2 linked regions of the Colwellia sp. M166 genome follow. The protein of the gene in region 1 binds, or shares a complex with, the protein of each later gene. Links are inferred from orthologs where the notes say so. Each region holds a gene or a part of one and is shown in the gene's direction. Other genes may lie near its edges.

Region 1 (3,710 bases):
TTGGGCTTTGGCCTACCATTGCTATCGTTATTTTTACCGCCTGGTTAGGGGCTAAATATGTCCGTCAACAAGGGCTAGCTACCTTAAATTCAGTACAAACAAAAATGGCGCAAGGGCAAATGCCTTCTGATGAAATTGTTACCGGACTTATGTTACTTGTTGCCGGTGTATTGTTAGTAACGCCAGGCTTTGTTACTGACTTTCTTGGCTTGAGCTTATTAATTCCAGCGGTTCGTCATGCTATTGCTGGTAGTGTTAAATCACATATTACAACTAACAGTACCAGCCAACAAAGCTTTCAATTTCACAGCCATAACCCTGCTCAGAATCAAGATGACTTTTCAAATCATCAGGATAGTCCGTTTCAAGAGCATATTCAGCCACCACATAAAGGCAAAACTTTAGACGGTGAATTTGAGCGTAAAGATTAAAAAAATACTGAAATGGGCTTGTGAAGTTTTATTTAATCCCCATCTCTGAATCAACAAAATTAAAATCCTTAATTTTTTATTAAATTGAACATCTCAGGAGAACAAAATGAGTATTCGTCCATTACACGATCGTGTGATCATTAAGCGTAAAGAAGTTGAGTCAAAATCTGCTGGCGGTATCGTATTAACAGGTAGTGCTGCTGAGAAATCAACACGTGGTGAAGTCGTAGCAGTTGGCAAGGGCCGAATGTTAGAAAACGGTGACGTACGTGCGTTAGATGTAAAAATTGGTGACCAAGTGATCTTCAGTGAAGGTTACGGCGTGAAAACTGAAAAAATTGACGGCGAAGAAGTTCTAATCTTGTCAGAGTCTGACATTTTAGCCATCGTTGAATAAGCAATAACTCTCCACTCATTTTATTGCACTGATTAAGTTCGGTGCAAAGAACAGTTTATAAGGAACCATGCAAATGGCTGCAAAAGACGTATTATTTGGTAATGACGCACGAGCAAAAATGCTACGTGGCGTAAATGTTTTAGCTGACGCGGTAAAAGTAACATTAGGTCCTAAAGGCCGTAATGTTGTATTAGACAAATCATTTGGTGGTCCAGTGATCACTAAAGATGGTGTTAGTGTTGCTAAAGAAATTGAATTAGAAGACAAATTCGAAAACATGGGCGCACAAATGGTGAAAGAAGTTGCTTCTAAAGCCAATGACGAAGCCGGTGACGGTACTACAACGGCAACTGTACTAGCACAAGCGATTGTAAACGAAGGTTTAAAATCTATTGCGGCAGGCATGAACCCAATGGACCTTAAACGTGGTATCGACAAAGCAGTTATTGCTGCAGTTGAAGCACTTAAAGGTTTGTCACAAGAATGTAGCGACAACAAAGCCATTGAGCAAGTAGGTACTATCTCTGCTAACTCTGACGAAACTGTTGGTAAAATCATTGCAACAGCAATGGAAAAAGTAGGCACTGAAGGTGTTATTACTGTTGAAGAAGGTCAAGCATTAACAGATGAGCTAGACGTTGTTGAAGGTATGCAGTTCGACCGTGGTTACCTTTCTCCTTACTTCATCAACAACCAAGAAAGCGGTAGTGTTGAATTAGAAAACCCATTTATCTTATTAGTTGACAAAAAAATATCTAATATCCGTGAATTACTGACAACATTGGAAGGTGTTGCTAAAGCAGGTAAGCCACTACTTATTATTGCTGAAGATGTTGAAGGCGAAGCGCTTGCAACACTAGTCGTTAACAACATGCGTGGTATCGTAAAAGTTGCTGCTGTTAAAGCACCAGGTTTTGGCGACCGTCGCAAAGCAATGTTACAAGACATCGCGACATTAACTAAAGCGACTGTTATTTCTGAAGAAATCGGCATGGAGCTTGAAAAAACTACTTTAGAAGACCTAGGTCAAGCTAAGCGTGTAGTAATCTCTAAAGACAATACAACGATTATCGATGGTATTGGTGAAGAAGCTGAAATTAAAGCGCGTGTTGCACAAATTCGCGGTCAAATTGAAGACTCTTCTTCAGACTACGACAAAGAAAAGTTACAAGAACGTCTAGCTAAATTAGCTGGCGGTGTTGCGGTTATCAAAATTGGCGCAGCAACAGAAATGGAAATGAAAGAGAAAAAAGCACGCGTTGAAGATGCATTACATGCAACTCGCGCAGCAGTAGAAGAAGGTGTTGTTGCCGGTGGTGGTGTTGCACTAGTACGTGCTGCTGATGCAATTAAAGACTTAGAAGGCATCAACGAAGACCAAACTCACGGTATTAACGTTGCTATTCGTGCTATGTCAGCTCCTCTACGTCAAATCGCAACTAACTCAGGTGACGAAGCCTCAGTCGTGTTGAACGAAGTACGTACTGGCGGTACAGGTAACTACGGTTACAATGCAGCTAACAGCACTTACGGCGATATGTTAGAAATGGGTATCCTTGACCCAACTAAAGTAACCCGTAGCGCATTACAATTTGCTGCCTCAGTTGCTGGCTTAATGCTAACAACAGAAGCGATGATCACCGACGCACCAGTGAAAGATGCTGGTGGTGCTATGCCTGATATGGGCGGCATGGGTGGCATGGGTGGTATGGGCGGCATGATGTAGTTTATGCTGATTAAATTGCTAACTAACTTCTTCGTTGCTTCATCACTCGTTTAAGAAACACTAAACGTCGTAATGAAAGCGCCTTGAATTAAACAATTTACTCGGCGCATAAATAGCATTAGCTACTTAACGCTTTAAAATAAAAACCTGCTTCGGCAGGTTTTTTGTTTTCGGCACAAACAATGCAAATAAACGATGAGCACAATTTAACGCCGGAAAAGTCGTTGCCAGTTATAGCGTTGAGAAGTACTTTTAATAGCGTTTTGAATGAGTTTGGATAGGTTTAATGCAATAAAACGCCTTGCCTACACGGATGTAGGTACTGATATTATGTCAGGAACAAAAAATCTGTGAGTTAAACCATTTACTCGGCGCATAAATAGCATTAGCTACTTAACGCTTTAAATAAAAAAATCTGCATCTACAGATTTTTGTTTTTAGATTTTTAGTTTGTGGCCATAGCGCATGCTATAGCCTTAGTTAAGTCAGAAAATTAATGACACCCTCTAGGCATCTATAATAGCTAATTTGATGAAATTAATTGTCGCTCTGTGAGGCGTTCAGTAACGGCTTCAGCATTTTCTGGTATTGAATACAAATATCCTTGTATAACATCGCAGCCGTTAACCTTTAAAAAATTAGCTTGTTCAGCTGTTTCTACTCCTTCCCCGACTAAAGTTAAATCTAAGCCTTTGGCCATGGCAATAATGGATTTAATGATTTGGCATTGTTTGAGATCATTGGGTAGCTTCGAGATGAAGCTTGCATCAATTTTTAAGGTATCAAAGGGTAATTGAGTTAAATAGCTTAAAGATGAAAAACCTGTGCCAAAATCATCAATTGAGTTTTTAATACCTAATTGTCGAATTTTTTGCAATGTTGAACTTGCATGTTTGATGTTTTCAATAAAACAATTTTCGGTGACTTCTATTTCAAGTAAAGCTGGTGATAAGCCGCTTTTTTGTAGTGCTAAATCAATAGAGTCAATTAAGTTGTGTTTAAAGTGTTGAGACGAAATATTGATAGCAATACGTCCACAGTCAAAATTCTGTTGTTGCCATATTTTTCTTTGTTGGCAGGCTTGTGTTAAAACCCATTTATCAATTTCAACTATTAATCCTAATTCTTCTGCCATAGGTATAAAGTGAGCAGGGGA
Region 2 (2,888 bases), 800 kb from region 1 along the record:
TGGTTTATTGAACGTAAAGTTAAAGCTATTGTTGTTGCTTGTAATACCGCGACCGTTAATGCCATAGATCAGTTACGTAAACACATTTCGATTCCGGTCATTGGCGTAGAGCCCGCGATAAAGCCAGCAGCAAACTTTAGTAAAAACAAGAAAGTCGCTATTCTGGTCACGAAAGCAACGGCAGAAAATCAGCGTTTTCTCACCTTAGTGGCGCAATATCGTAATAACAGTGAAGTCACGATTCAGCCCTGTCCAGGTTTAGTTGAGCTTATTGAGCAAGATAAAAAAAACTCTGTTGAATGCAAACTGATGTTGAGCGCTTATTTGCTGCCGCTTATAACCCAAGGTGTTGATACTATTGTCTTAGGTTGCACGCATTATCCGTTAGTCAAAAGCTTAATTAGTGAAATATGTGGTGACGGTGTACTCATTATGGAGACAGCACAACCCGTCACTGAGCAGTTGCAACGACAATTAGCATTACACCAGCTAATGAATAACAGTAATGACTTAGGTACAACAAGCTTTTATAGCTCTAAACATAGTGCACCACAGCAAGCGCTTTTCAGCCACATTTGGCAACGTCCATTACAATTAAAACACTATCCCTAAAAAATTTAGCGCCACAACATGAACAAAAAGTAATATTTTTTGAGATATAGGAATAAGTTTTGATATAGCTCAAAGACGTTTAGCCATCTAGGCGTAAAAAACTCTAGAAAAGCGATAGGTAAACAGTTAGAATATCGCCATTAAAGCAATTTTTGTTTTTCAATTAATTTTTACGAGGGTTTATGTCTACACACCTTTTTACTTCTGAGTCAGTATCAGAAGGACATCCGGATAAAATTGCCGATCAAATTTCTGATGCGGTTTTAGATGCTATTATTGCCAAAGATAAGCATGCACGTGTTGCTTGTGAAACCATGGTAAAAACTGGTGTTGCCATTATTTCAGGTGAAGTTACTACGTCTGCATGGGTAGATTTAGAAAGAATTACCCGTGATGTTATTTCAGAAATTGGCTACACCTCTTCTGATGTTGGCTTTGATGGTGAAACATGTGGCATCATGAATTTAATTGGCCAACAATCTCCAGAAATAGCTCAAGGTGTTGATCGCGTAAAGCCTGAAGATCAGGGCGCTGGTGACCAAGGTTTAATGTTTGGTTACGCCACCAATGAAACCGAAACTTTAATGCCTGCACCATTATACTATTCTCATCGTTTGGTTGAGCGTCAAGCTGAAGCACGTAAATCAGGTATTTTACCTTGGTTACGTCCTGATGCAAAAAGCCAAGTAACCTTTATCTATGAAGATAACAAGCCTGTCGCTATTGATACTGTTGTGCTTTCAACTCAGCATAATCCTGATATCAAACAAGAAGACTTACATGATGCGGTAATGGAAAACATTATTAAGCATGTTTTGCCTGCAGAGTTGTTAACTAAAGAGACAAAATACCATATTAATCCAACGGGTCGTTTCGTTATCGGTGGCCCAGTGGGCGATTGTGGCTTAACCGGTCGTAAGATTATTGTTGATACCTATGGCGGCATGGCTCGTCATGGTGGTGGGGCATTCTCAGGTAAAGATCCATCAAAAGTTGATCGCAGTGCGGCATACGCTGGTCGTTATGTTGCAAAAAATATTGTTGCGGCTGGTTTAGCTGATCGTTGTGAAATTCAAATTTCATACGCTATCGGCGTTGCTGAGCCTACTTCAATCTCTGTTGATGCCTTTGGCACTGGCAAAGTCTCTGAACAGCGTTTAGTTGAGCTTGTGCGTGAGCATTTTGACTTACGCCCATACGGCATCACTAAAATGTTAGATTTGCTGCACCCAATGTATAAACAAACGGCAGCTTACGGTCACTTTGGTCGCGAACCTTTCGAAATGACCGTCGGTGATGATACTTTCACAGCATTTAGTTGGGAAAAAACCGATAAAGCAGAAGCGCTACGTTTATCTGCTGGTATCTAATAAATATCGCCAAATAGCATTAATATTAAGCATAAAAAAACCGCTCATTGAGCGGTTTTTTTATAACAAATAATCGAGATAAAACAGCCTCATACCAAGTTTATTAAGTTTGTTCCCCCTCAGAAACTTAGTAAAACTGGTATTAATCTATATAAACATTCGCACTACATAGCCAACATCATATTTTCACTATCGGGTTTGATCACAAGTATATCACTAGAGATTTTATCAGTTAAAAACTGCGAACTATCGCCGAGCATTCTATTGAAGAAATGATCATGTTTACAATTACCAATAATTGTTAAACCGACATGAAGCTCATCAGCAGTTTGCGGTATATCATCATCAGGCATTGACTCATTTAGGTGAACAGTACCATTGATATTTGCGTGAGCAGCAACATACTTATTAATTGTTTTCATGTGTTGACGCTTCACCGAAACCCCTTCCCTAAAACCAGAGTCTGCATCATAGTTTATTGCGATAGAAGCTGACTCACCATAATAACAATCCAAGATATGTAATTCGGCTGACTTCAACGGTATTAACTGCTCGCTAGCATCCAAAATAGTATGATTCAATGCTTTATTGGTTTCAGTGTCATCATCAATATCCAAACAGGCAAGAATTTTATATTCAGGTAATTGTGCATTATTTTTTACCAGCCAAACCGGTAACTCGCAATGTCGAGTTAAGTAACGCTCAACTGATAAAGTGAACAAATCAAGGAGATGGTTTTCTTTATGAAAAAGCCTCATCACTAAAGATATTTTATTAGCGTTAATAATTGCAGCGATAGATGTTACCGCTGGCGCTTGCCATGAAATGATAATGTCTAAATCTAGGTCTTCATCAGTCAAGCGATTAAACTTTTCACAAATCAATTGCTGTTGCTGTAAAACAAAT

Evidence for each region. The genes of interacting proteins can lie anywhere in the genome.
Region 2: the proteins of groL (region 1) and metK are in contact, whole or in part, in a cryo-EM structure (PDB 8P4O), measured with the Escherichia coli proteins. The link is inferred for Colwellia sp. M166 from one-to-one orthologs.

What each region holds. Positions count from the first base shown.
Region 1 is NZ_CP040755.1:3,238,666-3,242,375, forward strand. Bases 371-3,227 are described here. They hold groL (chaperonin GroEL), read left to right. Parts: upstream 371-901; coding sequence 902-2,554; downstream 2,555-3,227. Other genes in these bases: FGD67_RS14650 (FxsA family protein), read left to right, coding at 371-431; FGD67_RS14655 (co-chaperone GroES), read left to right, coding at 538-828; FGD67_RS14665 (EAL domain-containing protein), read right to left, coding at 3,078-3,227. Outside these bases: more of FGD67_RS14650, read left to right, coding at 1-370; more of FGD67_RS14665, read right to left, coding at 3,228-3,710.
Region 2 is NZ_CP040755.1:4,036,587-4,039,474, reverse strand. It holds metK (methionine adenosyltransferase), read left to right. Parts: upstream 1-794; coding sequence 795-1,982; downstream 1,983-2,888. Other genes in the region: FGD67_RS18230 (universal stress protein), read right to left, coding at 2,147-2,888; murI (glutamate racemase), read left to right, coding at 1-612. UniProt on the Escherichia coli protein: Catalyzes the formation of S-adenosylmethionine (AdoMet) from methionine and ATP.